4 regions of the Agrobacterium sp. CG160-95 genome follow, and region 3 is predicted to be linked to each of the others. Evidence: predicted binding sites of a transcription regulator. Region 3 holds the regulator's gene; each other region holds the start of a gene.
The links. The regulator PhoB, encoded in region 3, activates phosphate uptake and scavenging genes when phosphate is short. The targets are predictions, from matches to a motif close to TGTCATNNANCTGTCAT.
Positions count from the first base shown of each region.

Region 1: a site for PhoB is predicted at 2,393-2,409, ahead of ACQZ63_RS12350 (DUF47 domain-containing protein). Genes of this name have one in related genera too.
Region 2: a site for PhoB is predicted at 2,123-2,139, ahead of ACQZ63_RS18600 (UDP-2,3-diacylglucosamine diphosphatase). Genes of this name have one in related genera too.
Region 4: a site for PhoB is predicted at 1,618-1,634, ahead of ACQZ63_RS01345 (bifunctional 2',3'-cyclic-nucleotide 2'-phosphodiesterase/3'-nucleotidase). Genes of this name have one in related genera too.

Region 1 covers NZ_JBNWDU010000003.1:198,910-206,995, forward strand. Annotated here, with positions in the region: gene ACQZ63_RS12340 (efflux RND transporter permease subunit) at 1-1,776, shown strand, start outside; gene ACQZ63_RS12345 (NUDIX hydrolase) at 1,798-2,340, opposite strand; gene ACQZ63_RS12350 (DUF47 domain-containing protein) at 2,454-3,098, shown strand; gene ACQZ63_RS12355 (inorganic phosphate transporter) at 3,098-4,102, shown strand; gene ku (non-homologous end joining protein Ku) at 4,200-4,991, shown strand; gene ligD (DNA ligase D) at 4,995-7,487, opposite strand; gene ku (non-homologous end joining protein Ku) at 7,491-8,086, opposite strand, start outside.
Region 2 covers NZ_JBNWDU010000005.1:263,066-271,151, reverse strand. Annotated here, with positions in the region: gene dgcA (N-acetyl-D-Glu racemase DgcA) at 3-986, shown strand; gene ACQZ63_RS18600 (UDP-2,3-diacylglucosamine diphosphatase) at 1,232-2,068, opposite strand; gene ACQZ63_RS18595 (NADP-dependent malic enzyme) at 2,298-4,613, shown strand; gene ACQZ63_RS18590 (DUF2865 domain-containing protein) at 4,749-5,849, shown strand; gene bluB (5,6-dimethylbenzimidazole synthase) at 5,919-6,635, opposite strand; cobalamin riboswitch at 6,734-6,919, opposite strand; gene ACQZ63_RS18580 (TolB family protein) at 7,048-7,878, opposite strand; gene ACQZ63_RS18575 (VOC family protein) at 8,071-8,086, shown strand, end outside.
Region 3 covers NZ_JBNWDU010000001.1:994,104-1,002,189, forward strand. Annotated here, with positions in the region: gene ACQZ63_RS04950 (aspartate aminotransferase family protein) at 1-298, opposite strand, end outside; gene ACQZ63_RS04955 (GcrA family cell cycle regulator) at 729-1,262, shown strand; gene phoB (phosphate regulon transcriptional regulator PhoB) at 1,562-2,245, opposite strand; gene phoU (phosphate signaling complex protein PhoU) at 2,277-3,002, opposite strand; gene pstB (phosphate ABC transporter ATP-binding protein PstB) at 3,101-3,916, opposite strand; gene pstA (phosphate ABC transporter permease PstA) at 3,931-5,253, opposite strand; gene pstC (phosphate ABC transporter permease subunit PstC) at 5,250-6,734, opposite strand; gene ACQZ63_RS04985 (substrate-binding domain-containing protein) at 7,009-8,043, opposite strand.
Region 4 covers NZ_JBNWDU010000001.1:253,852-261,937, reverse strand. Annotated here, with positions in the region: gene ACQZ63_RS01345 (bifunctional 2',3'-cyclic-nucleotide 2'-phosphodiesterase/3'-nucleotidase) at 1-1,539, opposite strand, end outside; gene ACQZ63_RS01340 (PilZ domain-containing protein) at 1,754-2,089, opposite strand; gene ACQZ63_RS01335 (DUF1203 domain-containing protein) at 2,188-2,655, opposite strand; gene ACQZ63_RS01330 (DUF4344 domain-containing metallopeptidase) at 2,818-3,702, shown strand; partial or broken gene ACQZ63_RS01325 (dihydrofolate reductase family protein) at 3,757-4,400, shown strand; gene sseA (3-mercaptopyruvate sulfurtransferase) at 4,539-5,960, opposite strand; gene ACQZ63_RS01315 (alanyl-tRNA editing protein) at 5,977-6,714, opposite strand; gene ACQZ63_RS01310 (cysteine synthase A) at 6,727-7,764, opposite strand; gene ACQZ63_RS01305 (cryptochrome/photolyase family protein) at 7,887-8,086, opposite strand, start outside.

The DNA.
Region 1 (8,086 bases), on a different contig from region 3:
CGGTTCTTCTATGAATTCGGCATCACCGTTTCAGCTGCCGTGCTGATCTCGCTTTTCGTCGCCTTCACGCTCGATCCGATGCTGTCGAGCGTCTGGTACGATCCGGATGCGCAACCCAACGCCCCGCGCGGGCCGGTGGGCCGGCTGATCGCCCGTTTCGATCACGGCTTCGAATGGCTCGCCGATCAGTATCGGCACGTGATCGGTTGGACATTGCACCACCGCCTCGTCACCCTGCTCGTCACATCAGGCATTTTTGTCGGCAGCCTGCTCATGGTGCCGTTGGTCGGTGCGGAATTCGTCCCGAATACGGATGAAGGCCGCTTCCAGATCAACGTCACGGCACCGGTCGGCTCCTCGCTGGATTACACCACGGCGAAGGTGCGGCAGGTCGAGAAGGCACTCCAGGAATTCCCGGAAGTCGAGATGCTCTATTCCACCGTCAATACCGGCGGCACCGTCGGTAAACATCGCGCCGCCGTTCTGGTGGGACTGGTGCCGCTGGAGATGCGCACCCGAACTCCGGTCACGCTGGCCGATCCGATCCGCAAACGCCTGTCGGCCATATCGGGCATAGAGGTCGCGATCCTGCAAAACGGTCTTGGCGGTGGCGAAAGCCCCGTCCAGCTCAGCATTCTTGGCGACGACCGGGCGATCCTCGAAAAGATCGCCGACGGTCTGATGGAAGACATGAAAAAAATCCCCGGCCTCGTGGATGTGACCTCAAGCACCCGCGACGTGACCTCCATCCTTTCGGTACGCCTGAAACGCGAGGCGGCAAGCGATCTCGGCATTTCCCGATCCGATCTTGCCGCAGCGCTCTCGCCGCTCATCGCCGGTGAGGACGTGTCGAAATGGACGGATGCGGGCGGTAACAGCTACGACATCGTCGTGCGCCTGCCCGGCGAGCGGCGTGCCGACACGGCGAGGATCAGCGAGTTGATGATCGCCACCAGCCGCACGGCATCCAACGGCTCGCCCCTGTTGGTACGTCTGGATCAGGTCGCCGATATCACCACCGTGGAAGCACCCGCCGAAATCCGCCGCATCGACAATCGCCGCGAGGTGCTGGTTTCGGCCAACATATCCGGACGAGCGCTTGGCGAAGTGACAGACGTTTTGAAAACCCTTACCGCCGCCCGCGACCTGCCGGACGGCTACCGTATCCGCTTCGGCGGCGACGCCGAAACCATGGAGGAGACGGTTGGCCACATGGTAATTGCGCTCGCAATGGCGGTCATCTTCATCTACATCGTGCTCGCCTCGCAATTCGGCAGTTTCCTGCAACCGCTCGCCATCATGGCGTCGCTGCCGCTGTCTCTCATCGGCGTCCTCGTCGGGCTCTTGGTTGCCGGCAGCACGATCAACATGTTCTCGCTGATCGGCTTCATCATGCTGATGGGCCTCGTTACAAAGAACGGCATCCTGCTTGTCGATTTCGCCAACCGCGAAAGGAAGCGTGGACTTTCGCTCAACGAAGCGCTGGCGAGCGCCGGCATCATCCGCTTCCGCCCGATCATCATGACGACGCTTGCGATGATTTTCGGCATGATTCCGCTCGGGCTGGCTGTTGGCGGTGGCGGGGCGCAGCGCGCGCCGATGGCGCACGCAGTAATCGGCGGCCTCATCAGCTCCACCCTGCTCACCCTGATCGTCGTGCCAACAATCCTGTCTTACATCGACAGCATCACCCGGCGTTTCGCCCGCCTGCTACCGAAGGCACCGGACGAGATGGGGGAGACGGGATCGACCGAACGTCCATCTTCACCATCCTAGGTTCGCCGGTGACGTTTGCCGTTAGGACTTTTCTTCGGTCAGGCGTTTCCTCTTCCCCCTCGGGCGGAAGTCGACCAGAAGCGATTTCAGTTCGATTTCCCGGACGCGCCTTGCTGCCTCGTCCGGGCGAACCCATTCCAGAAGGCGTTCGCCGCGCTCCTTGAAACTCGTTTCCTCCCCGGTGATCTCAATCTGGAAGACATCGACAACGCAGGGAACGACATCGCCGTTGTCGAGCATCTTGAGATAGGTGTAGCGGCCAACGGCGTCCTTCCTCACGCGGCCACGAACGCCCGCTTCCTCCCACGCCTCGATCGCGGCAGCCTCATGCGGCTTCTTGCGTTTCATCGGCCAGCCGCGCGGAATGATCCAGCGTGCGCTGGTGCGGGAGGTGACGACGAGGATTTCGACCTCTTCGCCGCTTCCGGTATAACGGAAGCATAAGGCGGCATATTGCTGCCGGAAAGAGCCGGTGAACAGCTTTTCAGGAACAGCAGCAAGTTGCTGAAGCAATGTCAGGGAACGCGCCGGACGGGCTTTCCGGCTTTTCTTCATGGATTTCATATCCGTTGATACTGCCGATTTTCCGGGTTGCATCAATGCCCCGCGTGCATTTATGACAGTTTTATGACAATCACCCCCCACAACTAATAAAGCGCCATTGAGGGCCAATTCGCATGATGAGCATTTTTCGCAAGCTGATGCCGCGCGAGGACCGTTTCTTCGACATGTTTAGCAAACATTCGGAAACGGTCGTCAAAGCCGCCGCAGCTCTGGACCACCTTCTGAGCGGCGTCGACGTTGAGAAAAACTGCGACCTTATCGTCGCCCTCGAAGACCAGGCGGATGATATTACCCGCGACGTTCTGCTTGCGGTGCGCCGCAGCTTCATAACGCCCTTTGATCGTGGCGATATCAAGGACCTCATCCAGTCCATGGATGACGCCATCGACATGATGCACAAGACCGTCAAGACGATCCGGCTGTTCGAGCAAACCGAATTCGACCCGCTGATGCGCGAGATGGGCCACGAGATCGTGCGTGCGGCAAGCCTCGTCGCCGAAGCCATCCCGCTTCTGGAAAAGGTCGGCACCAATGCCCAGCGCCTGTCGGTGATTGCCGAAGAGGTTACCCGCGTCGAAGGGCGCTCCGACGAGCTTCATGACCAGGGCCTGAAGGACCTCTTCCGGCGCCATGGTGCGACCGGCAATGCCATGGCCTATATGATCGGCAGCGAGATCTACGGCGAACTCGAAAAGGTCGTCGACCGCTTCGAGGACGTGGCGAACGAGATCAGCGGCATCGTTATCGAGAACGTCTGATGGATGTCGCGCTTGCACTGCCGCTGCTTGTCGGCCTTATCGCCATCGCGCTGTTCTTCGATTTTCTGAACGGTCTCCACGACGCCGCAAATTCCATCGCCACCATCGTCTCCACCCGTGTATTGCGCCCGCAATATGCGGTGGCATGGGCGGCCTTCTTCAATTTCATCGCCTTCCTGTTCTTCGGCCTGCATGTGGCCGAAACGCTCGGCACCGGCATCATCGATCCGGCCATCGTTTCCCCGCAGGTCATCTTCGCGGCATTGATGGGCGCCATCGTCTGGAATATCGTAACCTGGATTTTCGGCATTCCCTCCAGCTCGTCACATGCCTTGATCGGCGGTCTCGTCGGTGCGGGCTTTGCGAAGGTCGGTTTCAATTCCATCGTCTGGTCGGGTCTTCTGAAAACCGTGGGCGCGATCTTCATGTCGCCGGCCATCGGCTTTTTCCTGGCACTGCTGCTGGTGCTTGCCGTCTCCTGGCTGTTCGTGCGCCAGACACCCTTCGCCGTGGATCGTACCTTCCGCATCATGCAGTTCATTTCCGCCTCGCTCTATTCGCTCGGCCACGGCGGCAATGACGCACAGAAGACCATGGGCATCATCGCTGTGCTGCTGTTCAGCCAGGGGCATCTTGGAGAGAGCTTCTACGTGCCGTTCTGGGTGGTGATCTCGTGCCAGTCGGCCATGGCGCTCGGCACACTGTTCGGCGGCTGGCGCATCGTGCACACCATGGGGTCGAAAATCACCAGGCTGAACCCGATGCAGGGGTTCTGCGCCGAAACCGGCGGTGCGCTGACACTTTTCGGCGCGACGTGGCTCGGCATTCCGGTGTCCACCACCCATACGATCACCGGCGCCATCATCGGCGTCGGTGCCGCACGTCGCGTCTCGGCGGTGCGTTGGGGCCTTGCGGGCAATATCGTCATTGCCTGGGTCGTGACCATGCCGGCCGCTGCCCTGATATCCGCATCTGTCTATGGTCTTACATCGTTGTTCGGCTGAGACAGAGTACTGCCCTCTCTGCCAAAGCTCCCGGAACAAAAGCCACCCTGTGGTTGTTGATCCGGGAGACAACAGGCGACAAGGCGGATCGCGGATCATGGCACGGCAGGTTTTCTGGAAGGGCTATCTGAAGCTGTCGCTGGTGACGGCCGCAGTTTCGCTGACGCCTGCCACAACCGAAAGCAACAAATACCGCTTCCACGTTCTCAACCGCAAAACCGGTAATCGCGTCGAAAGCCGATATGTCGACAGCGTTACCCACAAGCCGGTGGCCGCAAAGAACCAGGTGAAGGGGTTTCCCCGCGCCGAAGACGATTATGTGTTGCTGGAGGATGACGAGATCGATGCGGTCGCGCTCGAAAGCACCCGCACCATCGACATACAGACCTTCGTACCCACAGGTTCTATCGACTGGATATGGTACGACCGGCCGCACTTCCTGCGCCCGGAAGACAAGATCGGCACGGAAGCCTTCAGCGTGATCCGGGAAGCCATGCGGGCAAACGGCGTTGTCGGCATTGCGCGGCTTGTTCTCTACCGCCGCGAAAGAGCGGTTCTGCTGGAACCGTCAGGCAAGGGCATCATTCTGTGGACTCTGCACTATGGCGAGGAAGTGCGCGAAAGCATCGACGCGCTGGATCCGAAGATGAAATTCGAAAAGCCGCTGCTGGACGCGATGGAAAAACGCATCGGCAAACAGATGACGGGATGGAAACCGGCGCTGGTGCAGGATCCGATCCAGAAAAAGATCAGCGCTTTGCTAAAAACCAAGAGCAAGACCGTATCTTCCCCGGAAAAGAAGACCGGCACGAAAACCCGGACCGGCGGCAATGTCATCAACATCATGGATGCCTTGAAGAAAAGCCTTGCCTCGGACAAGAAAGGCTGACGCTCATCGGGCCTTTTTCGGCAGGGGTCGCGCGGCAGCGAAAAAGCCGTCCCATGGATCCTTCTTCAGGGCAGAAAGGCGCGCGCCGATATTGCTGACCGTGAAGTGTGCCGGACCTATCTCATCTGAGAGTTCCGCCCATTCGATTGGCGCTGAAATGGCGGCTCCGGGTCGGGCACGTGTCGAATAGGGCGCAACAGCCGTATTGCCCCTGCCATTACGCAGATAGTCGAGGAAGATGCGGCCTTGGCGTTTCGCTTTGGTTGCCACCGCAAGATATTTCTCCGGCTCCGCCTTGGCCATGTCATCCGCCATGGTCTTTGCAAAGGCCTTCAAGGCCGGCCATCCCGCTTCCGGTTTCAAGGGTGCCACGACATGCAACCCCTTGCCGCCGGAGGTTTTCACGAAAGCGGCCAGACCGGCATCTTCGAAACGCCGCTTCAGTTCCAGTGCCGCGCCGATTACCTCCTGCCATGACACGTCCTCGCCGGGGTCTATATCCATGGTCATCATGTCAGGCTTTTCCCAGTTCGCGGTTGTCGCCCCCCATGGGTGAATTTCAAGCGCAGCGGACTGGACCAGGGCCATCATGCCATCGAAATCCGTAATCCTGATAAGCGGTTCCCCGCCCTTGTCCTTCGGATCCTTGATCTGTTCTATCGCCTTGTTCACACCGCGCCAGGCGTGTTTCTGGAAGAAACGCTGACCATCGATCCCTTCAGGACAACGCAGCAGCGCCAGAGGCCGGTTGACGACAAAGGGGGCCATATAGCGCCAGACCTGCGTGTAATAATCGGCAAGCCCTTCCTTGGTCACGCCATCGCCCGGCCAATAAAGCCGTTCCGGATGGGTGAACTTGATCTTTGACTGCGGCGTCCCTTGTTCCGACACTGCCTTATCCTCGCGTTCGATTTCACCCGCCGGCTTGTCTTCCCGCAAGCCGCGGAATGATGCATGGCGCAGATTGCCATCTCCGGACCAGGCACGAAACTCTACTTCTGCAACCAGTTCCGGCTTAACGAAATGCAGGTCGCGGCGCGCAAGTGCCGTGAGCTTTTCGCCGAAAGGGCTGTCATCGATGCCCAGCGGCTTCAGGCGGCCAAGCAGCATTTCGGCAATGTCAGCGGTATAGCCGGTGCCGACGCGGCCGACATGACGCAGGTTGCCTTCCTCATAAACGCCGAGCGCCAGTGAGCCGATGGCATTGTCCGACGCGGATGACAGCGTGTAGCCGCCGATGACGAACTCCTGCCGCATCGAGCATTTGGATTTCACCCAGTTACCCTTGCGGCCCGAGACGTATTTGCTGTCCTTGACCTTGGAGATGACGCCCTCGAGGCTGAGGCGGCAGGCATGATCGAGAACAAGCCCGCCGCTTTCCTCGAAATGTTCGCTGTAGCGAAGATGCGGGTTGCTGGCGGGCAGCAGCTTTTCCAGTAGCGCCTTGCGATCCGTCAGCGCCGCCCCGCGCAAATCCGTGCCATCCAGGTACAGGAGATCGAAGGCATAAAAAACGAAGCGGTCGCTGCGCCCTTCGCTCAAGTCCTGTTGCAAGGCTGAGAAATCCGAGGCGCCGCTGTCCCGTTCCACCACGATTTCGCCGTCGATCATCAGCGTTTCGGCCGGCAGCGACTTGAGCGCTCCCGCCACGGCATCGCCGAACTTTTCGGTCCAGTCCAGTCCGCTACGGGTCAGAAGCTGGAGTTTGCCGTGGTCGATACGGACCTGCAGGCGATAGCCGTCGAACTTGATCTCATGCAGCCAGCGGGATCCTTCCGGTGGCTTGGGTTTCAGCGTTGCAAGTGCCGGCGGCACGAAGGATGGCAGCGCCTGTTTGCGGGCACCTTTCGGCAGGGCATGCGCCTGTTTTCGGCCCGAGGACGAACTAACGGTCTTTTTCGATACGGGCTTCGAATTCCAGGTGTCCTTCGGCTTGGCGGCAACTTCTTCAACACTTCGGCCAGTCTTCACGGATTGCGGCCGCTCCTCCAGAATATCGTCGCCACCATCATGCCTTGCCTCTTCGTCGTCGCCCTTGATCAGCAGCCAGTTTTCACGGCTTTCACCGGGCTTTCCATGCATACGTACAAGATGCCAGCGGCCTCTAAGCTTTTCGCCCTCCAGTTCAAATTCGAGATGGCCTTTGCGGTAGCCTTTCTTCGCGTCGCCAATCGGGCGCCAGACACCACGATCCCAAACAATCACGGTGCCGCCGCCATATTGACCTTTCGGGATTACGCCTTCGAAGTCGCCGTAGCTTAGAGGGTGGTCCTCGACATGCACCGCAAGGCGCTTGTCCTCCGGGTCAAGGCTCGGCCCGCGGGTTACCGCCCAGCTTTTGAGGACGCCGTCCATCTCCAGCCGGAAATCATAATGCAGTCGGCGGGCATCGTGCTTCTGTACGACGAAACTGGATCCCTTTGCGTCGACCTTGTCGCCCTTCGGCTCCGGCGTCTTGTCGAAACTGCGCTTGGCGTTATAGCTCTGCAAACCCATGGATCAGCTCGCTTTCCGGGAGGATTTGCGCCCCGCACCAGCGGTAGATTTTCCGCTGTCGCCGTCACCGGCGCTGCGGCGCAAAGCCTCCTTCAAGTCGATGATGTTATCTTGCTTGCGCGGCGGCTGTTTGCTGATTTCCCTGCCCTCGATCTTCGCCTTCACCAGTTCCGCCAGCGCATCATTGTAACGATCGGTATATTCCGCGGGATCGAATGTGCCTGCCCGTTTCCCGATGATGTGACCGGCGAGTTCAAGCATCTCTTCATCGAACTGAATATCGGGAATGGACTTGAAAACGGTGGTTTGCGAGCGAACCTCGTAGCCGAAATTCAAGGTCGTCGCCACGAGCGCCTTGCCGCTTGGACGGATCAACAGCACGCGGTTTCGGCGAAAGAGTACCGCTTCGCCAAGTGCCGAGACCTTCTCGTCGTCCATGGCTTTTGCCAGCAGCGTCAAAGCCTCTTCGCCACCTTCCTGCGTCGGCGCCAGATAATAGGATTTGTCGAAATAGAGCTTGTCGATCTCGTCGTGGCTCAGAAAATGCCTGATGCGGATGACCTTGTCGTTTTCCGGCATCAGCGTTGCGATCTCATCTC
Region 2 (8,086 bases), on a different contig from region 3:
ACATGCCCCGTTACCTTCAAGCCACAACAGAACGTTTCGCCGTTGCTGGCAGCTTCACTATTTCACGCGGCACTCGCACACATGCGGATGTCGTAACGTGCACCATCCGCGATGGTTCCTTTACCGGCAGAGGTGAATGTGTGCCCTACCCGCGTTATGGCGAAAGCATCGAAGGCGTTATCGCCGATATCGAAGCGATGGCTGAGCAGATTGCCGGCGGCCTGACACGGCATGAATTGCAGCAGGTGATGAAACCCGGCGCCGCCCGCAATGCAGTGGATTGCGCACTATGGGACCTCGAAGCCAAGACGAGTGGCAAAAGTGCTGCCGAACATAGTCTCGGACACGCGGCAGAACCGCTCGTTACCGCCTATACCATCTCGCTTGCCGATCCCGAGACCATGGCGGCTAAAACAGCGGAAAACGCTGGCCGCCCGCTGCTGAAGATCAAGACAGGAACGGTGGATGACGAGGCGCGCCTGCGGGCCGTGCGCACCGCAGCACCTGACGCGCGCATCATCATCGACGCCAATGAGGGCTGGAACGACGATAATATCGAATATTATCTGAAACTCGCAGCGGAACTGAACATCGCGCTCATCGAACAGCCGCTTCCCGCCGGCAAGGACGCCATCCTGGCCCGCATCGACCACCCGGTCCCCATCTGCGCCGATGAAAGCGTGCATTCCACCAAGGACCTCGCAGACCTGCGCGACCGTTACGATGCGATCAACATCAAGCTGGACAAGACTGGCGGTCTCACGGAAGCACTTGTCATGAAGGCAGAGGCGGAGCGGCTAGGCTTCATCATCATGGTCGGCTGCATGCTCGGCACCTCGCTCGGCATGGCTCCCGCCGTTCTGGCCGCCCAGGGAGCCGCCTTCTCCGATCTCGACGGCCCGCTGATTCTCAGGCAGGACCGGCAGCCGGGCCTCGTTTACGAGGGTTCGCTGGTTTATCCGCCGCAGCCGGAGTTGTGGGGATAAGAGTCGTCGTTCGGGTTTCGTGTGAAAGCACTACGCCGCACATCGCAATAGTCTTTGCAGTATCACGTAAACTGTATGACCAGCCTCGCCTCACACTCGACGTCATCCTCGGGCTTGTCCCGAGGATCTATCCACGTCGCGCGAAATCAATCGGTTGCAGATCCTTGGGACAAGCCCAAGGATGACGACAGAGAGCTGAACCATCCCGCGCTTAGGGATCGCCCTGCCTGTTGAACCAACCCCAATCAGGCCGCGTGCTTGCCAATCAGACCTGGAATATCCACCGGCTCCATCTCGTCCGATGTCTGCGAAGGGACATCGCTCGTCTGCATCCAGGTGATCAGCTCGAAAGTGCCATCGGCATTTTCGGCAATCGCCGTGCAGCTTTCCACCCAGTCGCCGGTGTTGATGTAGCGGATGCCGTCCATGTCTTCCATCACGGCGTGGTGGATATGGCCACAGATCACACCATCCACATTGTTGCGGCGTGCCTCGTCGGCCACTACGCGCTGGAACTCGCCGATGAAGTTGACGGCGTGTTTGACCTGCAATTTCGCCCAGGCCGAGAACGACCAGTAAGGCAGGCCGATGCGGCGGCGCACCGCAGCAAGGACGATATTGATCGCAATCGCCGCGTCGTAGGCCCAGTCTCCGAGATAGGCGAGCAGGCGGGCGTTGCGCACCACCACATCGAACTCGTCGCCATGGATGATGAGATATTTCTTGCCGTCTGCCGCCTCGTGGATCATGCGCTCGGCCACTTCGATACCGCCGAAATGCATGCCCGGAAACTCGCGCAGAAATTCATCGTGGTTGCCGGGAATGTAAACGATACGCGTTCCCTTGCGGGCCTTGCGCAACAACTTCTGCACCACGTCGTTGCAGCCCTGCGGCCAGTACCAGCTGCGGCGCAGGCGCCAGCCGTCGATGATGTCACCGACCAGGATGATCGTATCGGCCTCGTGATGTTTCAGGAAGTCGAGCAAAAAATCCGTCTTGGCCGCCTTGGAACCGAGATGGACATCCGAAATGAAAAGCGTTCTGAACTGTCTGGTTTCAATTTGACCGGCCACGGATTTAATCCCCTTGTTCGGTTGCGTCCCTGCGGCTTTCTTCCCTCTCAGAACCAGACTCGTGTTGCAGCAACATGACAATGGCCGGTTTTTATATGGAATATGACCGTTGGCATCACGAAAACGCGAATAAGCCATGCCCGCATTTGCATAAGGGGGCGGCAAATAACGGCTGTACCACGGGAAAGTTTGTTGTATTCAGAGGGCCGGAATTGAACCAGACATGACGGTGGAAGACATGACCTCTCACGATAAGAACAACACGCCCGCCAACACGGCAAAGGCCGACATCGAGGAACAGGCGCTCTTTTTCCACCGCTACCCGCGCCCTGGCAAGCTGGAAATCCAGGCCACCAAGCCCCTTGGCAACCAGCGCGATCTGGCGCTTGCCTACTCGCCGGGTGTCGCCGCCCCCTGCCTCGCCATCCATGAAAATCCGGAAATGGCAGCGGAGTATACCGCCCGCGCCAATCTCGTTGCAGTGATTTCCAACGGTACGGCAGTGCTTGGCCTTGGCAATATCGGCCCGCTTGCGTCCAAGCCTGTTATGGAGGGCAAGGCCGTCCTCTTCAAGAAATTCGCCGGCATCGACGTTTTCGATATCGAGATCGATGCGCCCGGCATCAACGACATGGTCTCCACCATCGCAGCGCTGGAACCCACCTTCGGCGGCATCAACCTTGAAGACATCAAGGCGCCCGAATGTTTCGAGGTGGAGCGCCAGCTGCGCGAGAAGATGAACATTCCGGTCTTCCACGACGATCAGCACGGCACGGCGATCATCGTCGCCGCCGCCGTCACCAACGCGCTGGAACTGGCTGGAAAATCGCTTTCGAGCGTCAAGATCGTTGCGTCAGGCGCCGGTGCGGCTGCCCTCGCCTGCCTCAACCTGCTTGTCGCCATGGGCGCAAAGAAAGAAAACATCTGGGTCCACGATATCGAGGGCCTCGTTTATGACGGCCGCAACTCGCTGATGGACGAGTGGAAGGAAGTCTACGCGCAGAAGACCGACAAGCGGGTTCTGGCCGACTCGATCGACGGCGCCGATGTCTTCCTCGGTCTTTCGGCGGCAGGCGTGCTGAAGCCGGAACTTCTGGAGCGCATGGCGGAAAACCCGCTGATCCTGGCGCTTGCCAACCCCAATCCGGAAATCATGCCGGAAGTGGCCCGTGCTGCCCGCCCGGATGCGATGATCTGCACCGGCCGTTCGGATTTCCCGAACCAGGTCAACAACGTGCTGTGCTTCCCCTATATCTTCCGCGGCGCGCTGGATTGCGGCGCAACCACGATCAACGAGGAAATGAAGATGGCCGCCGTGCAGGCCATTGCCGAGCTTGCCCGCGAGGAAGTCTCGGAAGTCGCCGCCAAGGCCTATAGCGGCGAAACGCCGATCTTCGGCCCGAACTACCTCATTCCCTCGCCTTTCGATCCGCGCCTCATCCTGCGCATCGCGCCGGCCGTTGCCCGTGCTGCCGCCGCAAGCGGCGTCGCCGCCCGGCCAATCAGCGATTTCGAAGCCTATCTCGACCAGCTCAACCGCTTCGTCTGGCGTTCCGGCTTCATCATGAAACCGGTCTTCAACGCCGCCAAGGTTGCCGAAAAGAAGCGCATCATCTTTGCTGAAGGCGAAGACGAGCGCGTGCTGCGCGCCGCACAGGTGCTTCTGGAAGAAGGCACCGGCATCCCGATCCTCATCGGTCGCCCGCAGATCATCGAAACGCGCCTGAAGCGCTTCGGCCTGCGTATCCGCCCGAATACCGATTTTGCGGTGGTCAATCCCGAAGACGATCCGCGTTACCGCGACTACGTCGATGATTATTTCGCACTGGTCGGCCGCGCTGGCATCAACCCGGAGGCGGCCCGCACCATCGTGCGCACCAACTCCACGGTCATCGGCGCGCTGTCGGTGAAGCGTGGTGAGGCGGATGCGCTGATCTGCGGTCTGGAAGGCCGTTACGACCGGCACCTGCGCGACGTGAACCAGATCATCGGCAAGCAGGAAAGCGTTCGCTCTTTCGCAGGCCTCAGCCTGCTCATCACCCAGCAGGGCGCGCTGTTCCTCACCGACACCTTCGTCAACAACGATCCGACCTCCGAAGAAGTGGCTGAAATGGCCATTCTCGCGGCAAAGGAAATCCGCCGCTTCGGCATCACGCCGAAGATCGCGCTCGCCAGCCACTCCAATTTCGGGTCGCGCGATTCGGAAAGCGCCCGCAAGATGCGCCGCGCCCTGAAGATCGTGCAGGCAGCGGCACCCGAACTGGAAGTGGACGGCGAAATGCAGGGCGGCTCAGCACTTTCGGAAGCGCTGCGCAAGCGCGCCATGCCCAACAGCGTGCTGACCGGCGAAGCAAACCTGCTGGTCTTCCCGAACCTCGATGCCGCAAACATCACGCTCGGCGTCACCCGCACGCTGACGGAGGGCCTGCATGTCGGCCCCATCCTGCTTGGCACGGCTCTTCCCGCCCATATCCTGTCGCCCAGCGTCACCTCGCGCGGCGTTGTCAACATGGCGGCCTTTGCCGTCGTGCAGGCATCGCACCCTTCGGTGTGATGAAGGCGTATTAACGCAGTTTTGAACATGCTGTTGCCGCATTGCGGCAACAGCTTATGTTATCTTCCTGAAACACGGATTTCCCGAAGCATAACACCCTCGCCACCGGCCGGGGACATCGAACGGATCGCACCATTGACCCGGCGCCGCAGCATTATCGGCCTCCTGCTTCCCCTTGTTTTCATCGCCCCGGCCGCTGCTTTCGCGGATCAGGTCTGCGATACGCTTTATGCGCAGCTGCGCGAACCGCCGCGTGTCATCGGCAACACCGCCGAGGTACGGCGTTACGCCAATGCGCTCACCCGCCAGAACATCGAGATCCGCAGGATCAGGAACGATCTGCGCCGTTACGGCTGTTCATCCGCAAGCGTCACCGTTTATGGCAGCCCGAATGCCGAACTCTGCGCGGAGATCAGCGACGCGATGGCGGATGCGCAGAGCGAACGCGATGCCATCATCCGTGACCGCGACTATGCCATGGCGGCCCAGGGCAGCGATGATGGCGACATCAGACGCCAGCGCATTCTCGCCGCACTCGACGCCAATGGCTGCAGCGCCATTCCGGAAACGGAAGCGCGCCAGCCGACGGCACCCGATGTGACACGTTACCCCGACGCCTTCGGCGAACAGGGCAACCCGCCGGGACAGGCAGGGCTTTCGACCTACCCCAATGCCGCTGCGGAGGGCGGGCTCAGGACGCTGTGCGTGCGCACCTGCGACGGCTCGTTTTTCCCCATCGCTTCCAATGCCTCGCCGCTCGATTTCCGTGCGCAGGCCGAACAATGCCAGAAAATGTGTCCGGGTACGCAGACGGAGCTTTATTTCCACTCCATGACGGAGCAGGAAACGGCTGACATGGTCTCGGCTGAAACAGGAAAGCCCTATAAGGACCTGCCGACCGCCTTTGCTTATCGAAATGCCTCAACGAAAGCCCCAGGCTGCGCCTGCAACATGGCCGCCTATCACGAGGAGATGAAGCAGCAGGAGGCTGCGCGGCCGGAAGCTGAGAAACCCTATTCCAGCATCACGACCATTCCACCACCGCAAGGTGACACCCCCAAAAAACCCACCGAACTGCAGCAGGCCGCAAAGCCGCCGGAACAACCGGTTCCGGAACGCGACTATGACCCGAACAACAGCAGGGTCCGCGTCATCGGCCCTAAATTCCTGCCCGACCAGACAGGCCGGATCGACCTGAAGAACCCGGCGCTGAAGGGCATTCAGCCGCAGCAATAGCTCCCATCAAGCACGCGGTATGGAGTTGGCAACGCTCTATCTCACTCACAAGGCGGTCGCGTGTTCTCTTTACCGCCCGCCCCAGCGATTGCGAAACACCAGCTCCTCCAGCGGCACGCGCTGGCGCCAACCCTTCACCGCCAGTTCCGGCTCGGTATAAAGTGTATCGACGCGGCCGAGGCATAGCCAGGCGACGATCTCGATGTGGTCCGGGATTTCCAGAATGGTCCGAATGTCGCTATCGTGGAAAATGCTGACCCAGCCGACGCCGATGCCTTCGGCGCGCGCTGCAAGCCAGAGGTTCTGGATGGCGCAGACGGTGGAATAGACATCGGTGCGCGGATTGTGGGTACGGCCCAGCACCACCTTGCCGCCACGCGTCGGATCGCAGGTGACGCAGATGCTGAGCGGCGCCTTGCGGATGCCCTCAAGCTTGAGGCTGCGGTAAAGCGCCTGCTGCTCCCCCTCGAACATCGCCGTCGCCTCGCCATTGGCGCGGCTGAAGGCAACCCAGGCTGCCTGCCTGACCGCACCGTCAGTGACGAGCGTGAAATTCCACGGCTGCATGAAACCGACCGAGGGCGCGGAATGCGCCGCCTTCAGCAAGCGCTCGACCACATCTTCCGGCAATGGATCCGGAAGGAACTGGTCGCGCACATCACGGCGGGTTTCGATGGCACGGTAGATCGCCTCTCGCTCCCCCTCGGAAAACGGGTAGGCGGGCGAAAGCGCGTGATCGAATGCATCGGCGTCGAGCGAACTGGTCGCGAGTGGATCGGTCGGCATCGTCTATCCCCAACAATGCTGGCGCGCCGCCACGAAAACCGGCTCCGGTTTTCGCCTGCACGACGCGCTGCTGCAACAACCTGCCGCCGTCCACGCGGTCTGGTCTATCCTGTCAGGCCGGTCTTCTGACTCGGCTTCATCCGCCCACTTTCGCCTTCCCGAATGGATTCAGTGGCATCAAGAAAAAGGGCATCCGCCTCACAGCGCTGGGCACGTTCCGGTCTTGCACCGGATTCCCGATTCTCCCGCCCTAAAGGGCAGGCACCTGACGAAGAAGCTTATGAGCAACAAAGATTGCAAATACAAGTATCTTGCGCAGCGATGCGGCAATGTGACCGTGGCCACCTCACCGGCGTATTGCGGCCTTCAGCCGCCGCGCAGAAGCGCGCCGGCTGAAGCACTCCCTACCGCATCACCCAACGGGAAAATACCGCACATAAGCGAACTCATCCCCGTCCGGTGACCAGTTGGGCGAATTCATCGTTCCCTGCCCGCCGAAAAGGTCAAACAGCGTTTCGGCATTACCGCCATCCATATCCATCAGCCGCACGCGCACGTTAAGGTCGCGCGGATGGTCGAAGACATCGGCGTCGTAGGAGACGAAGACGACCTTGTCACCGCTGGGGGACGGATGCGGGAACCAGTCGCCGTAGGCGCTGTCGGTGATACGCTCGACGGCCGAGCCATCCACCCGCACGCGCCAGATCTGCATCTGGCCGGTGCGGCTGGAGTTGAAATAGATCCATTCTCCATCCGGCGAATAATCCGGCCCGTCATTGCGGCCCTCACCATGGGTAAGGCGTGTCTCAACGCCGCTGTCTATGTCCATGGAATAAATATCGAAAACCTGATCGCGAATGCCGCAATAGGCGAAACCTTTCCCGTCCGGCGACCAGCCGTGCCAGTAGGACGGAAGGTTCTTAGTCATCAGCCGCGGCGTTCCGCCCGTCGAAGGCAGCAGATAGATGGCACTCTTGCCGAACTCCACCTTGTCGGAAATGGCATAAAGCGAACCGTCAGGCGAAATGCCGTGGTCATTGTTGCAGATTGTCGCAAAGCCAGTATCGACCTTTTCAGGCGAAGGGTCGCCGGCAAGTGACAGGCGATAAAGCAGACCGTCGCAGTTCAGAAGCAGGTATTTCCCGTCCGGCGACCAGTTCGGAGCCTCGAACAGCTCCGGCGTCTGCCAGACCACCCGCATCTGCCGAGTGCGGATGTTGAAGATTTCGATGGAACTGCGCATGCTGCCTCCCGGGCCTGTCGATCGTCTGGCGTGGAGCGTTGAATGGCACAACCATTCCGTTTGCATCCGCCACCGCCGTAATTATGATCCTATTGCCGCAGGCACCGCCCTGCAAATTCAAATAGGAAAAAACAGCAGCGTTCCGGCACCGCCCGCACCCCTGCCCGTTTCTCCCAGATCCGAGGTTCCGCGATGAACACCATCGCCG
Region 3 (8,086 bases):
CGCCTGAATTTGTGAAGAATACCTTGTCCGCGAAAGTCGCTTCCGTCAGGCGCCTGGCGAGTTTTTCCTGTCCCGGTACTTCATAAAGGTTCGAGACGTGCCAGACCTTCTCGGCCTGCGTCTTGATCGCATCAACGAGGTGAGGATGGGCGTGGCCCAGCGAGTTGACAGCAACACCGGCCGCAAAATCCAGATATCGCTCGCCGCTTTCCGTGAACAGCCATACACCCTCACCGCGCTCGAAGCGCAGGGGGGCTCTTGAAAACGTATCAAACAATGGCGCGCCGGCTTCGGCCATGGCTGTATCACTCCTTGCGCAGATGCGCTGTCAAACTGTTGTCAATAGGCTTGCGGGGTTATCCCTCGCCTGAAAATCAAAATGCCGCCTTGCGGCGGCAGGGGCACTATTGTCACTTCGTTTGCCGATGTCAACAAAAGTCAGCGTTTCCCGGGCTTCTCAAGCACTAGTATGCGGCGGCGGGCCAGCCCCAAGGTGTTGCCTTTCAGACTCAATACGCCAGCAAGTTGGGGAAAACCGGAAAATCGATTCCAGATGATTCCCGCGACTCTTGCCACGGAGTCGGGCTGGCACTAGGTTAATCGCTAATTACTAGACTGCATTGCGGCGGAACTAGTCACCGAAAATCAGGCGGAAACCACGCTTGCGGCATGCGCGCGAGACGGAGAGGGATTCTGCCGAAAATACACGCGACAAGCGGAGAAGCGGCATGAACTGGACAGACGAACGAGTCGAAAAGCTCAAGAAATTGTGGTCCGAGGGCCTTAGCGCCAGCCAGATTGCAGCGCAGCTGGGCGGCGTCAGCCGTAATGCCGTGATCGGCAAGGTCCATCGTCTCAATCTGCCGGGACGCGTCAAGGCTGGCGGTCCAGTGACTTCGGCACGCTCCGCGCCGAAGCGCACAGCTGCCCCTGCCCCGCGCGCGACGACTTTCGCAGGTCGCGTCAACGCGGCACCGGCGCGTATCCTCACCCGTTCGAACGCTGCAACGGCGCTGCACGAGGAGATCGATATCGAGACCGCGCAGGTGCTCGATTACGTTCCTTCCAAGAACGTTGTCACGCCGATTTCCCGTCGCCTGACGCTGACGGAACTGACCGAGCGCACCTGCAAATGGCCGGTTGGCGATCCGCTGAAGGACGACTTCCATTTCTGCGGTTGTGAAGCGCTGGAATCTTCGCCCTATTGCAAGTTCCATGCGAAACTCGCCTACCAGCCGGTGAGCGAGCGCCGCAAGGCTTGAGTGTTGCGGCACGCATTCAGCACTCAAAAATTACGGGCCTTCGGGCCCGTTTTTTTATGACAAAAATAAAGCCGCTTTCTGGGCGGCTTGATGGCAGGCCTCACCCTTTCCCCTTACTATCGGGCGTGACCCTTCAATCCGGATTTCAACGCGCCGCCGATCTCCTCCGGTCAAAACGGACAATGGCATCGAGTTTGGCGGATATTCATATTGAAAAAGCCCGAAATCGTTTCAGATTTCGGGCTTCCTGATTTTTTGGTGCACTACTTCGCCAGCGAAACTATCTGGTTCCGCATCGCTCAGGCTTCCATCGAATATCCCGCACCACGCACCGTGCGGATGACATCCTGCATGTGCGAGAAATTCAGGGCCTTGCGCAGACGTCCGACATGCACATCGACAGTACGCTCGTCGACATAGATATCATGACCCCAGACGCCATCCAGCAATTGCGAGCGGGAAAACACCCGACCCGGCGACGTCATCAGGAATTCCAGCAAGCGGAATTCCGTCGGGCCGAGACGCACTTCGCGGCTTTTGCGGTGAACGCGATGGGTCTCGCGGTCCAGTTCGATATCGCCGCATTTGAGCACCGACGACAGAACCTCCGGACGGGCCCGGCGCAACATGGCCTTGACCCGGGCCATGAGTTCCGGCGTCGAGAACGGCTTGACGACATAATCGTCAGCGCCGGTAGCGAGACCGCGAACCCGTTCGCTCTCTTCGCCACGCGCCGTCAGCATGATGATGGGCAGGCGTTCTGTTTCCGGCCGCATTCTCAAGCGCCGGCACAGTTCGATACCGGAGACACCGGGCAACATCCAGTCCAGGATAAGAAGATCCGGAATGCGCTCCTGCAGCCTGATTTCCGCCTCATCGCCACGGGGTATCGTGTCGACGTCGTATCCCTCAGCCTCGAGATTGTAACGAAGCAGGACGCTCAACGCTTCCTCGTCTTCCACAACTGCAATCTTGGGCACCATATGCTGAACTCCGCAAGCTTCTGCTTGTCTGTTACTCGGTCACCGAACCAAGCGTGTTGGAACTGTCGTCCTTCGGACGCTCGCCCTCCGGCTGGCTGCCGGTGGTCATGTAATAGATCGTCTCTGCGATATTCGTCGCATGATCGCCGATACGCTCGATGTTCTTGGCGCAGAACAGAAGATGCGTGCAGGTGGTGATGTTGCGCGGGTCTTCCATCATGTAGGTCAGAAGCTCCCGGAAGAGCGACGTGTACATGGCATCGATTTCCTCGTCGCGTTCACGGATCGCATTGGCCTTTTCGGCGGAACGCGTGGAATAGACGTCGAGGACTTCCTTGAGCTGCACCAGCGCCAGGTCGGACAGATGCTCGATGCCGCGGGCGAGCTTGCGCGGAACACCGGTGCCGGCGACAGCGATAACGCGCTTGGCCGTGTTCTTGCCAAGATCGCCGACGCGTTCGAGATCGGCGGCGATACGCAGGGTGCCGATGATCTCGCGAAGGTCTGCCGCCATCGGCTGACGCTTGGCGATGGTTACGATCGCCTTGTCGCCAATTTCGCGCTCAGCGTGGTCGAGAATGGTATCGTCCGAAATGACTTTCTGCGCAAGCGCAGCATCGGAATTGACGAGTGCGCGCACGGCGTCACCGCACATCTGCTCGGCAAGACCGCCCATTTCGGCGATGCGGCGCGTCAGAAACTTCAGTTCGTCGTCATAGGCAGACAGGATATGCGAATGGGTCGTTGTCTGTGTCATGGTCTATTCCTCCGGCTTGGCCTGCATGCGCGTGCCCAACAGCGGGGCACGGCAGAGGCACCAGTCTTGTACGGTTACGATAAAGCACCGGCCGGGGATCAGCCGAAGCGGCCCATGATGTAGTCCTGCGTGCGCTGGTCGTCCGGATTAGTGAACATCTTGTCGGTTTCGTTTTCTTCGACAAGATGACCAAGATGGAACATGGCCGTACGCTGGGAAACGCGCGCCGCCTGCTGCATGGAGTGCGTGACGATGACGATGGTGTAGTTGGTGCGCAGTTCGTGGATCAGTTCCTCGACCTTCGCAGTCGCGATCGGATCCAGCGCCGAGCACGGCTCGTCCATCAGGATCACTTCCGGGCTGACGGCAACCGCGCGTGCGATGCACAGACGCTGCTGCTGGCCACCGGACAGGCCCGTGCCGGATTCCAGCAAACGATCCTTCACCTCGTTCCAAAGACCCGCTTTCTGCAAGCTATGCTCGACGATCTGGTCCATATCCGCCTTGTTGCGGGCGAGACCGTGGATACGCGGGCCGTAGGCGATGTTCTCATAAATCGTCTTCGGGAACGGGTTCGGCTTCTGGAACACCATGCCGACGCGGGCACGCAGTTCCACGACGTCGATCTGCTGATCGTAGATATCGTCGGTATCGAGCGTGATCTTGCCGGTGACCCGGCAACCGTCGATCGTGTCGTTCATGCGGTTCAAGGTGCGCAGGAAAGTGGATTTACCGCAACCGGACGGGCCGATAAGTGCAGTCACCGTGTTTTCGCGGACATTGAGGTTCACGTCGTAAAGCGCGCGCTTTTCGCCGTAATAAACCGAAACATCCTTGCCGATCATCTTGTATGAGACTTCATTCATTTTCTTGTCCAGCGCCTTTTCAACTGCTGCTTCCGACAACATGTTCATTGCTCTAGCTCCCTCTACCAGCGCCGCTCAAAGCGGCGACGCAACAGGATTGCGCCAACATTCATGAGAATGAGGAACAGAAGCAGGATGATGATAGCGCCAGATGTCCGTTCGACAAAGGCACGCTCAGCTTCGTTCGCCCACATGTAAATCTGCACCGGCAGGGCCGTGGACGGATCCATAGGCGTTGTCGGATAGTTCGCGACGAATGCCACCATGCCGATCAGAAGCAGCGGCGCCGTTTCGCCCAGTGCGTGGGCGAGACCGATGATGGTGCCGGTCAGAATGCCAGGCATTGCCAGCGGCAGGACGTGATGGAAAATCGTCTGCATCTTGGAAGCGCCAAGACCAAGTGCGGCGGCGCGGATCGACGGCGGCACGGCCTTCAATGCCGCGCGGGTGGCGATGATGATCGTCGGAAGGGTCATCAGCGTCAGGACGAGGCCGCCGACCAGCGAGGCCGAGCGTGGAAAGCCCATGAAGTTGATGAAGACGGAGAGACCGAGCAGACCGTAAACAATGGAGGGAACAGCCGCCAGATTGTTGATGTTGACCTCGATAAGGTCCGTCAAACGGTTCTTGGGGGCAAATTCCTCCAGATAGATGGAGGCCGCAACACCGATCGGCAGCGACAGCACCAGCACGATCAGCATCATGTAGAACGAGCCGATCAGCGCAACGCCAACACCCGCGGCTTCCGGACGGCTCGAAGCGCCGTTGACGAAGATGCCGGTATTGAAATGCTTGCCAAGCTGTCCGCTTTCCACGAGCTGGTTCATCCAGCCGAGCTGCTGGTTCGAGATACGGCGGTTTGCTTCATCCCCCGACATGTCGACCTGGCCCTTGAAGGCGCTGTCGACATCACCCGACGCCAGAAGCGTGACGCTGCGCGTGGTGCCGATGACGGACGGATCGGCGACGACGATATCACGCAGCTGGGTGCGTACGCTGTCGGAGATCATGACGTTGACGGCGCGAAGACCGGCCTTATCCGTCGGCGCGACGCCGAGAACCTTGGCCACCGCATCACGGGCGAGGACGGGGTAGTTGGCCGTCATCAGCTTTGCGGGATTGGTTGCGCGCTCGTTCTTTGGATCGATGATCAGTTCGGAAAACTCGACCGGAACGGTGATCATCGTCTGCTGGAAGGCGGTGTGACCCTTGGATACGACCGACCAGAGCAGCAGAAAGAGGAAGATGAGGCCGAACGAGATTGCTGCCAATCCATAGGCGCGGAAGCGGCGTTCAGCAGCATAGCGACGCTTGATGCCGATATCACGGCGCGCGGCCTTGTTCACGGCGGCAGCACCGGCCGCCGGGGAAACGATGTCGGTCATTCATATTGCTCCCGGTATTTGCGCACGATGTAAAGCGCGTAGATATTCAGGCAAAGCGTGATTGCAAAAAGAGTTATGCCCAGCGCGAAGGCCACCAGCGTTTGCGGCGAGGTAAACTCAAGGTCACCCGTCAGCTGGCTGACAATCTTGACCGTCACTGTTGTCATGGGTTCGAAGGGGTTGAGCTGCAGGCGGGCAGCGACGCCAGCCGCAAGAACCACGATCATGGTCTCACCGATCGCACGCGACGCCGTCATCAGCACGGCGCCGACGATGCCGGGAAGAGCGGCGGGAAGGATGACCTTCTTGATGGTTTCAGAGCGCGTGGCGCCGAGACCGAGAGAGCCATCGCGCAGCGAACGCGGCACGGCGGTGATGATGTCGTCAGACAGCGACGAAACATAAGGGATCAGCATGATGCCCATGACGAAGCCGGCGGTGATGACGCTCTGCGCCTGGATGAAGTTGGCGTAGTTGCCTGTCGCAAGACCGCTGATCTGTGTGGAAATGTCTCGCAGGAAAGGACCAACGGTCGTCAGCGCGAAGAAGCCGTAGACGATTGTCGGGATGCCCGCGAGCACCTCGAGCAGCGGCTTTACAATCGAGCGAAGGCGCGGCGTCGCATATTCCGACATATAGATCGCCGAAAACAGCCCGACCGGAACGGCGACCAGCATGGCGACGAAACCGATATAGAGCGTGCCGGCGAGCAGCGGGATCAGGCCGAACTGGCCGGAAGAGTCAGTCGCACCGGCAGCGGCAAAACGCGGATCCCATACCGTTCCGAAGAAGAACTGGTGCGCCGGAACCATGGTGAAGAACTGGATTGCTTCTGAAAGCATCGAAAGGACGATGCCGATGGTCGTCAGGATGGCGATGGACGACGCGACGACCAGAGCGGCGAGAATGACCCGCTCCACCCTGTTGCGCGCCCGAAAACGCGGCGCGATTGAACGCAGTGCATAAGCGGCACCGGCGAATGCGGCCAGCAGCACGGTGGCGATCATGCCCAGGCGGCTGGTGGAGGTCATCGCATTCAGCGTCTGGGCGGCATCGACCATGAAACGCTGGGGTTCGCCGGCAATTGCCACGCCCTTCGATGCCAGAAGCGATCTTACCGCAGCCGTATCCGCATCAACCTTTGCGGTTTCTTCCGGCGTCAGACGCTGAAGACCGCGGGCGATGGACGTTACCATGCCGTAGGTGAGGCTCTGCTGCGCTTCGGATTGGGAGCGCACATCTTCGGGAAATTCGCCACGTACCGCAGAGGTAACGATCAGCGGGCTGATAACAAGCCAGATACAGAGAATGAGCGCTGCGGGCAGCACCGCCCAGACGACAGCGTAGGAACCGTGATAACCGGCACGGGAATGCATGCTGGAGGGACGCCCACCAGACAAAGCAACGGCGCGGCGGCTGCCGAGCAGATAACTGCCGATGCCGATCAACACCAGTATCAGCAAAAGGATCGATGTGTTCATTAGAGTTCCCTCGTCGTGCCTCAAGAGCACGGTGCGATATCGGGCAAATCAAAAAGTCATCAAAACGAGACCGCTGGACCATCCAGAGATGCTTGCCGCCTGACTGTAACAAAGTCTGGCAAGCGTCAAGGTTGATACATCCTATCCATCTGTAATCCATCAACAATTATGTGGACGGCGATGGATGGGAACTGTCAACCGGAGACAGCCGCCTTAAGCACAACGGTACCGGAGCGGAGAGAGGGGTGCGGCAGGCCGCACCCCTCCTTGTTTATTACATCGAAGCGCCGGCAGCGAACTTGGAGCGAATTTCTTCGCGTTCTTTTTCCGGAGCGGCAACGAGGCCGTAGTTTGCGAGCGGGGAGTCGGGGCCGATCATTTCGTCAGAAACGAAGAACTCGACATATTCCTTGAGGCCCGGGATAACGCCCAGGTGAGCCTTCTTCACGTAGAAGAACAGCGGGCGCGAAACCGGGTACTTGCCGCTGGCAACGGTTTCCGTGGACGGAACAACGCCGCTGACGGTCGCAACCTTCAGGCGGTCAGCGTTGTTCTCGTAAAATGCCAGGCCGAAAACGCCGAGGCCGGTCTTGTTGGCGTCGATGCGGGCAAGCGTCTCGGTGTAGTCGCCGTCGATGTCGACTGCAGCGCCGTCCTTGCGAACTGCAACGCACTTGGCAGCAGCCTGCTTGGCGTCGGTGATCAGCGCCTTGATGGCGTCGGTCGCCTTGGCTTCCTTGCAGCCGTCAGCCATGATCTTCTCTTCGAAGACTTCGCGCGTGCCGTGCTTGGAACCCGGAATGTAAGCGGCGATCGCTACATCAGGCAGTTCCTTGTTGATTTCCGACCACTTCTTGTAAGGGTTGGCAACGAGCTTGCCGTCCTTGACGATTTCAGCGGCGAGCGCGAGGTACAGATCCTTCGGCTCGAGCTTGATGTCCTTGTTGGAAGAGTCCATTGCGAAGACGATGCCGTCGTAGCCGATCTTCACTTCCTGAACGTCGGCAACGCCAGCGGCCTTACAAGCGGCAAGTTCGTCGCTCTTGATCGGGCGCGAAGCGTTTGCAATGTCGATGGTGCCTTCGCCGACGCCGGAGCAGAACGCCTTCAGACCGCCGCCCGTGCCGCCAGACTCAACAACCGGAGCCTTGAAGTTCGGGAAAGTCTCAGCAAAAGTTTCGGCAACGATCTTGGCATAGGGCAGAACCGTGGAGGAACCAGCAACCTGGATCTGGTCGCGAGCAGCGGCGGCGCCAGCGAAGGCGACAGAAGCCACCAGAGCTGCTGCGGAAAATTTAACGAAGTTCATTTGTCTCTCCCGTCGTGGGCTTGTTTGTGGACGCAGCCGATAG
Region 4 (8,086 bases), 740 kb from region 3:
ATTATAGGACGGGAAATCCGCGTTTAGGAGCGGCGCATCCTTTGCGCCGGCCTCGACCGTGTTGAACATGCCGGCGGACATTTCCAGCCAGTTCTTCACCTGCGCACCGTTGATCAGTACCGCCTGCACCGTGTTGGGGTAGAGGTAGAGATCGGCGACGTTCTTGATGGCGATGTCACCGGCAGGGACATCGGTGTAATAATCCGCACCACCGCGACCGCCAGACTTGAATGGCGCTGCTGCCGAAAGCACGGGCAGATCCTTATATTGCCCTTCCTTCAGCATGTCCTTGATGTACCACGTCTGGGCATTGGAGACGATCTGCACGGACGGGTCGTCGGCCACCAGCGCGAAGTAGGAATAGAGTGGCGCCGACGTCTTGCCGACCGGGCGACGCACATAGGCGAGCGCCGCTTCGTGATCTGCCTTGGCGGCGGCTATGACCTCCGGTTTGTCCGTGACATCTGCAACGACCTTGCGATTGTCGTCGCGGTGGTAGATCGGCCGAGCCTCGGAGGTGAAATCGACGATCTTCCAGCTTTTGCCGTCCTTTTCGAGCAGAAGGTCAATGAGGCCCATATGCGAGCCCCAGAAACCGGCCATCACGGCCGGCTTGCCCATCAGCGTACCCTTTACCGCATCCGCACCCTCGATGCCGTCCCATGTCTTCGGACCGGGGAAGACCAGATGCTGGTGACCAGTGAAGATGGCGTCAATGCCTTCCACGCCCGCCAGATAAAGCGAGGCGTTTTCCATGCGATCGGTCTGGCCCTTGCCATCGATGCCGGAATGGGAAAGCGCGATGACGATATCGGCACCTTCTTCCTTCATGACCGGAACCCAGGCTTTAGCCGCCTCGACGATATCGCGCGTCTGGGCCTTGCCCTCCAGATTCTTGGAATCCCACATCATGATCTGCGGCGGCACGAAACCGATGATACCGACCTTGACCGGACTCGTTACGCCTGCACCATCGCGGATCTGTTTCTCGAGGATCACGTAAGGCTTGAAGAACAGCTCATCCTGCTTGGGATCGGAAGCCAGCTGACCCTTGGTGAGATTGGCGCAGACATAAGGGAAACCGGCGCCCGCCAGCGTATTGGACATATAGTCGAGGCCGTAATTGAATTCGTGGTTTCCAAGCGTGCCACAATCATAGCCAAGGACATTCATGGCGTTGATGACGGGATGCTTGTCGCCGGCCTTCATGCCGCGCTCATAGGCGATGTAATCGCCGAGCGGGTTGCCCTGCAGGAAGTCGCCATTATCCACCAGCATCGAGTTTCCGGCCTCGGCACGGATGGCGCCGATGATCGAAGCGGTGCGCGCCAGACCCATCGTGTCGTTCGGTTTGTCGGCGTAATAATCATAGGGAAAGACGTGAACGTGGATGTCAGTCGTTTCCATGATGCGCAGATGCGCCTGGTTGGCTGCGGCGCGCGCGGCGAAGGGATGCAACAGCACCAGAGCCGAAGAGGCGGCGATGCCACCCAGAAGCGAACGGCGAGTGATGGGGTGGAGAGCGAGAAGCGACGACATGGGAACTCCTTCGTATGAAGCTTGCTCTGTCAGGAAAACGACAAGGTAGAAGCAATCCCCGAGGAGTCCATCATCAAAATGACAAGCCCGTGACGGACGGGCCAGTTTTCAACCGTTTGATAAATTTTTTGTCACAAGGTGGCCGCGCGCGCATGGTGCGCTTCGGGAATGCGCTTTGTCCGGCCTGCGCATTCCCCTTGTCGGAAACGTCTGCTTAGCGGGCGAGAGTCGGTTTTACTTCTTCGTGGAAGAAGCGGAAATAAGACGACAGCTGTGCCAGCGTGTTGGTGGAAAGTTTGAGTTGCAGGCCGAGCCGGTTCATGTGCTGCCATTGCACGACACCCTCGATGAAACCCAGATCTTCACTCTGCACCTTCACTCGGCTTCCCTTGGCGGCAGCGAAAGGTCCGTCCAGTTCGAGCGCCATGCCGGTGGCGGACAGGTCCACCACGCGGCCTCGGGTCGACTGGCTGAAATAGTGCACGGTCGCGTAGATCCGGGTCTTGCTACGGGTCGCAGTGCGGGTCGCCATATTGAGGTTGTTTGTCATTTCGCTACTCAAATCAATTGTTTCCGATGCTTTCATCATGACGTAGAAAGTTTGAGAGCCGTTTAGCCGTTTGCTTAAAATTGCAAGTAATCGCGCGATTATGCTTTGTCGATACGGCACTGATAGCAATTGTTGCGGGCGGAGCGCACATGCACATAAGCGACGTCTGCCCGCTCCAGAAGATGCGCTGCGCGTGAAAGGATTTCGTCCGTCGCCGTCACCGCTCCGGTGCCGTAGACGATGCGGTCGTCAGTGCCATAGCCGCGAACGATATAATCGGGGCTGTTAAGCATCGGGGGAAGGGCATCCGTCTGCGGATAGTGCTCACAGGCCTCAGCGTGAAGAAAGACTGGCCCCGTTTCCGCATAGGGCTGGAGCGAAGGGAAGGGCCGGTAGGCGAGGATCAGCATTCCTTCGCCTTCATTAATCTGGGAAAGGCAATGGCGGCACGGCATGCCGCCTGGAGAAACGGCCTTTTCCGGCGGGTTGCCATAGGCGTCGGCGGCTCCCGCCCGGAAAGCCTCAGCTTCCTTAGCCGGCATTGCTGTAAAGACGAGATCGGTCATGGCGAGGTCCTTCTGTTGGGATCGGCGTTGCTTCTTTGCAGCTATGATCCCGAAACAGACCTCTATCCACCCGATTCTTGACGGGTGATGCAACCAGCCCATTGCGTGACTCGTTAGCATCGGGAATCAGTGGCGCTCCTCGATCCCGGAAGGTCTGATTTTATGTTCCGTCGTTTTCTGGCCGCCGTTCCGCTGGCTTTCGTTTCTTTGACGGTTCCGATCGACACGCAGGCGCAGGTCGCCTCCGGTCTCGATGGCCTGTCCGACGATCAGCTCCAACAGGCGGTCAATTTCGTCATCGGCAATGCGATCTTCTCGCTTTATCACGAGGGTGCACGCATGCTGATCTCGGATTTCGGCGCGCCGGAGACCGGCAGCGCGCAAGCACCTGCCGATCAGCTGGCGGGCACGCTCATCCTGCAGGCCAACGAGGAATGGCTTGATACCGCACTCGTCAACGCTACCGACAGCTGGTATCTGGCGCGCGAGACGGAGGCTTTGCCCGAGCACGAAGCACCGGTGTTTTCGGCGCTTGTTCCCGACAGGAGCCGCGATCGCAACATGGCCTGCCTGATGGTCGGCCGCGACAAGGACGGCTATGGCGATCTTGCCACCATGATGGGGCTTGCCAATGACGAATTTGCCAAATGTGGCGCCGCCTATCCGCGTATCGCATCGGCGTGGGAGGATTTTCTGACGCCCCACCGCACGCAGACACCATCCAGATTTACTGTGAGCTACGTGCCGCCGCGCGATCCGGAGCTGGAACCTTACGCCATCATGGTCAAGGAATCGAAGGTTCTCGATCTTATCAGCCGCAGTTTCGGCGTTTACGGCTTGAAAGGCGAGGTCAAGTTGACGGCGAAGTCCTGCGGGCGTCCCGATGTCTACTGGTCGGCCGAAAAACGTGAGATCACCTATTGCTACGAGCTGGGTAAATTCCAGGCGGAGCTGATTGCCGATCATCTCCTCAACAGCGTTACCGAAGACAAAGGTTCCGCCGGCGGGCATAGCCCGACGGCCGTTACTCTGGAAAGAGAAATCTGAGGCCAGTTACCGGATGCACGGCAACCTGTCCTCTTGAAACGGGAGGATATTGCCATGCCGAAGGTTGTCGTTCGAAATTTCGCCATTTCGATTGACGGATACGGTGCCGGGCCGGATCAAAGTCTTCAGAACCCGCTGGGTGTGAATGGCGAAACCCTGCATCAATGGGCGTTCAAGACCCGCACCTTTCACCGCATGTTCGGCAAGCAAGGCGGCTCGACCGGCACGGACGAGCAGTTTTCCGAGAAAAGTTTCGAAAATATCGGCGCCTGGATCTTGGGCCGCAACATGTTCGGCCCTATCCGCGGTGCCTGGCCGGATGAACACTGGAAGGGCTGGTGGGGGAAGAGCCGCCTTATCACGTGCCGGTTTTCGTGCTGACGCACCATGCGCGCGCCTCCTTTGCGATGAAGGGCGGCACCGTGTTTCATTTCGTTAACACGGGCATCAAGGCCGCCCTCGACATGGCGTTGGAGGCGGCAAACGGCAGGGACGTCCGGATCGGCGGCGGCGTTTCGACCATTCGGCAATATATGGCCGGAAGCATGATCGACGAACTGCATCTGGCGCTGGCCCCGGTCTTTCTCGGCAAGGGCGAAAACCTCTTCGAGGGGCTGGATTTGCCTGCGCTTGGTTATCGCTGCACCGGGACCTCGGCGGGCGAGGGCGCTACCCATTTGATTATCGATAAAGCCTGAGTCGCAAACTGCACAATGGTTTCATGTGCGGTTGCCTCCCACTCCCTCATTCCTGTGACAAGCACAGGAATGAGGGAGGAGTAGTCGGATGTGCTCTACAGTCGGGGAATAGCGCGGGCCATCCCCGACGTGACGAACTCAGTTGCGCAGCGAGATTTCCAGAAGCTCCGTATCGGACAGCGGCTCTACCCAGGCCTCATAGGTACCAACAGGAGAAAATCCCATCATCTGGTAGAGTTGCAGCGCGCGGGGATGGTCAAGCGTGTTGGTGGTCACCGTCACGCGCTTCGGATTGTCCTGCCAGGCGGCGTAAAGCGCCTGCAACAGGAACCACTTGCCGACGCCAGCACCGATTGCCTCTTCGAGAAGCCCGAAATAGGAAAGCTCGGTTACCTCGTCGCTTGCCTTGTTCAGCTCGAAGAAACCGGCGGGTGCACCATTCATATAAAGGACGGTGACGCTGTTCTTCGGGTCCTTGAGGACGGCGGACAGTTCCGCATCGCTCATGCGCATGCGTTTCTGCCAGTGCCAACGTTTTCCCACCCGCCAGTACATGTAGCGGTAGAAGTGCAAGGGAATATCGGTGACCCGCATCAGTGCCGTCTGGATGTTGACGGGGATAGCAAGGCTGACCTTCGGCGGCGCCGTCATTTCAAGCTGCGTGACATGCGCCTTCAACGGCCCATGTGACACCACGGGAAGAGGTTCGGCAGGGCCGGTGACAACAGGCGTGTCTTCCAGTCCACCCCATTCCGACCACGAACCGTCATAGAGCGAATTATCCTGGTGGCCGAGCGATTCCAGCGCCAGCGTAATGACGGCGGCGGTAACGCCCGAGCCGCAGCTCGTCACCACAGGCTTGCCAAGATCGATACCGGCATCCGCCACCATCTTGCGGATGGCGGTGAGGTCCTTGAAGTGGCCGTTCTCGGAAAATGCGGTGGCGGGCAGGCTACGAGCACCAGGCATATGGCCCGAACGCATGCCGGCACGCGGCTCGGCCTCGTCGCCGGTGAAACGTCCCGCGCCGCGGGCATCGGCAATCTGCTTTTCGCCACTGTCAACGATGCCGCGCATGGTCGATAGCGAGGTCACGCGCTTTTCGTTGAAATCGGGTGTGAAGGTGGCAGGCTCGATTTCCGGCGTGCCGGTTTCTAGCGGCCGGCCTTCGCGCTTCCAGCCGTCAAGACCGCCATCCAGCACGTAGGCCTTGCGCACGCCCATCACCCGCAGCATCCACCACACGCGCGGTGCGGAAAAGAAACCGGGGCCGTCATAGACCACGATGGTATCAGTGTCGCTGAGGCCAAGCTCTCCCGCCTGTTCAGCAAAGAACTCCGGCGAGGGCAGGGAATGCGGCAATCCGGTTGCATGATCGGCGATCTTGTCCTGATCGAAGAACACGGCACCGGGCAGGTGACCCGCCGCAAATTCTTCCGCACCGTTGCGTTTATGCGCCGGCAGATACCACGAGGCATCAACGAGACGAAACCCGGCCGTGCCGAGCTGCTTTTCTACCCAGTCCGCCGAAACGACGAAACGGCTCTTATCCGTGCTCACGATGTCTCTCCTGATTTCAGGCAGCAGCTTCAGGCGTGCCGAAACGAATGCGGAACCGCCTGTTCTCCTTGCCCTTCTTTTCTATCTTGGCAATGTGAATATCGCCCACTTCCTGCGTTTCGGAAACATGGGTGCCGCCGCAGGGCTGGCTGTCGATGGTAGAGTTTTCGCCGATGCAGACAAGGCTGACCCGGCCAAGGCCGATTGGCGGGCGCACATTCTTGGATTTGACGATGCCCGGATTGGCCTGAAGTTCTTCGTCGGTAATCCATTGCAGGAAAACGGGATGGTTGGCTTTCACCAGTTCCATCAGCTTTGCCGTCACTTCATCCTTGTCGATGGTTTCCGACATGTCGAAATCGACGCGCGATTCGTCTTCGCCGACGGCAGCACCGGTGATTGGCCACTGGCAGACGACGGATAGCAGATGGCAGGCAGTGTGCATGCGCATCAGCTTGTAACGGCGCGGCCAGTCTACGTGCAGGGTCAGTTTTTCACCGACCTCAGGGGAAGGCTGACCTTCCAGCGGCACATGGATGATAACGCTCTTGTCGGAGCCATTTTTGGTAATGCCGAGTTCGATGCGCGAACCATCGGCCCGCTCGAGAAAGCCGCTGTCGCCCGGCTGGCCGCCGGACGTGGCGTAAAAGCAGGTCTGGTCGAGCTCGATGCCGCCATCCTCATGCACCGCCGTGACGATCGCTTCTGCGGTGGAAAGATAAAAATCGTCACGGAACAGGGCATTCACAGGCATTTCGGCATGTCCTCAAACGGTTTCGTACGGAACCGCAATCTCGCTTTTCGTTGCCAGCCACTGCGGAACCGGAAGCCCCTTGGAGCGCAGGAAATCCGGATTGAACAGCTTCGACTGATAACGATTACCGTAGTCGCAAAGTATCGTCACGATTGTATGCCCCGGACCAAGCTCGCGGGCAAGGCGGATTGCGCCGGCAATGTTGATGCCGGAGGAGCCACCGAGGCAAAGACCCTCTTTCGTGACCAGATCGAACAGCACCGGCAGGGCTTCCGCATCCGAAATACGATAGGAGAAATCCGGCGCGAAGCCTTCCAGATTTGCGGTGATGCGCCCCTGGCCGATGCCCTCGGTGATAGAAGAGCCTTCCGACTTCAGGACACCATGCTTGTAAAATTCGTAGAGGGCGGCGCCCTCAGGGTCGGCAAGGCCGATCTTGATGTCGGGATTGAAATCGCGCAGGCCGTCAGCCACGCCCGCAAGCGTTCCGCCGGAACCGACGGAGCAAATGAAACCATCGACCTTGCCGTCCGTCTGGTCCCATATTTCCGGTGCCGTTGTCTCAATATGGGCCTGACGGTTGGCGATATTGTCGAACTGGTTGGCCCAGATCGCGCCGTTTTCATCCGTCGCGGCCAGCTGTTTTGCCAGACGGCCGGAAACCTTCACGTAATTGTTCGGGTTGGAATAGGGTGCCGCCGGAACCTCGACCAGCTTTGCGCCGAGAAGCTTCAGCGCATCCTTCTTTTCCTGGCTTTGCGTCTCGGGAATGACGATGACAGTCTTGTAGCCGAGCGCATTGGCCACCAGCGACAGGCCGATGCCGGTATTGCCTGCCGTGCCTTCTACGATCGTGCCGCCCGGCCGCAGCTGTCCGCGCCGTTCCGCATCGCGGATGATGTAAAGCGCGGCGCGATCTTTCACCGATTGGCCGGGATTGAGAAACTCCGCCTTGCCGAGGATTTCACACCCCGTCGCTTCAGAGGCAGCTTTCAGACGGATAAGCGGCGTGTTGCCGATAGCACTGAGCGCAGAGGGATGAATGGTCATGATTGAGCCTTCTTGTCTGAGCGGAAATTAGGTGCCGTTATGTCCCGTTACAACCGCCTCAAGGCAAGAAATTATCTTCCCGCCTTAGGCTTCGCCACGCAAAATTTTGCCGATACCCAATTTTATGCGTTGTTCTTCACTGCGGCATAGGCTGCAAGTGCTCTTTCCCGTGCCTTCCCATGGTCGACGATCGGCAGGGGATAGGTCTTGCCGAGCTCGATACCCGCCTTTTTAAGCACCTCTTTCGGTGCTTCAAACGGCTTGTGGATGTATTTTCGCTCAAGCTTTTCAAGCTCCGGCACGAAGCGGCGCACGTAGTCTC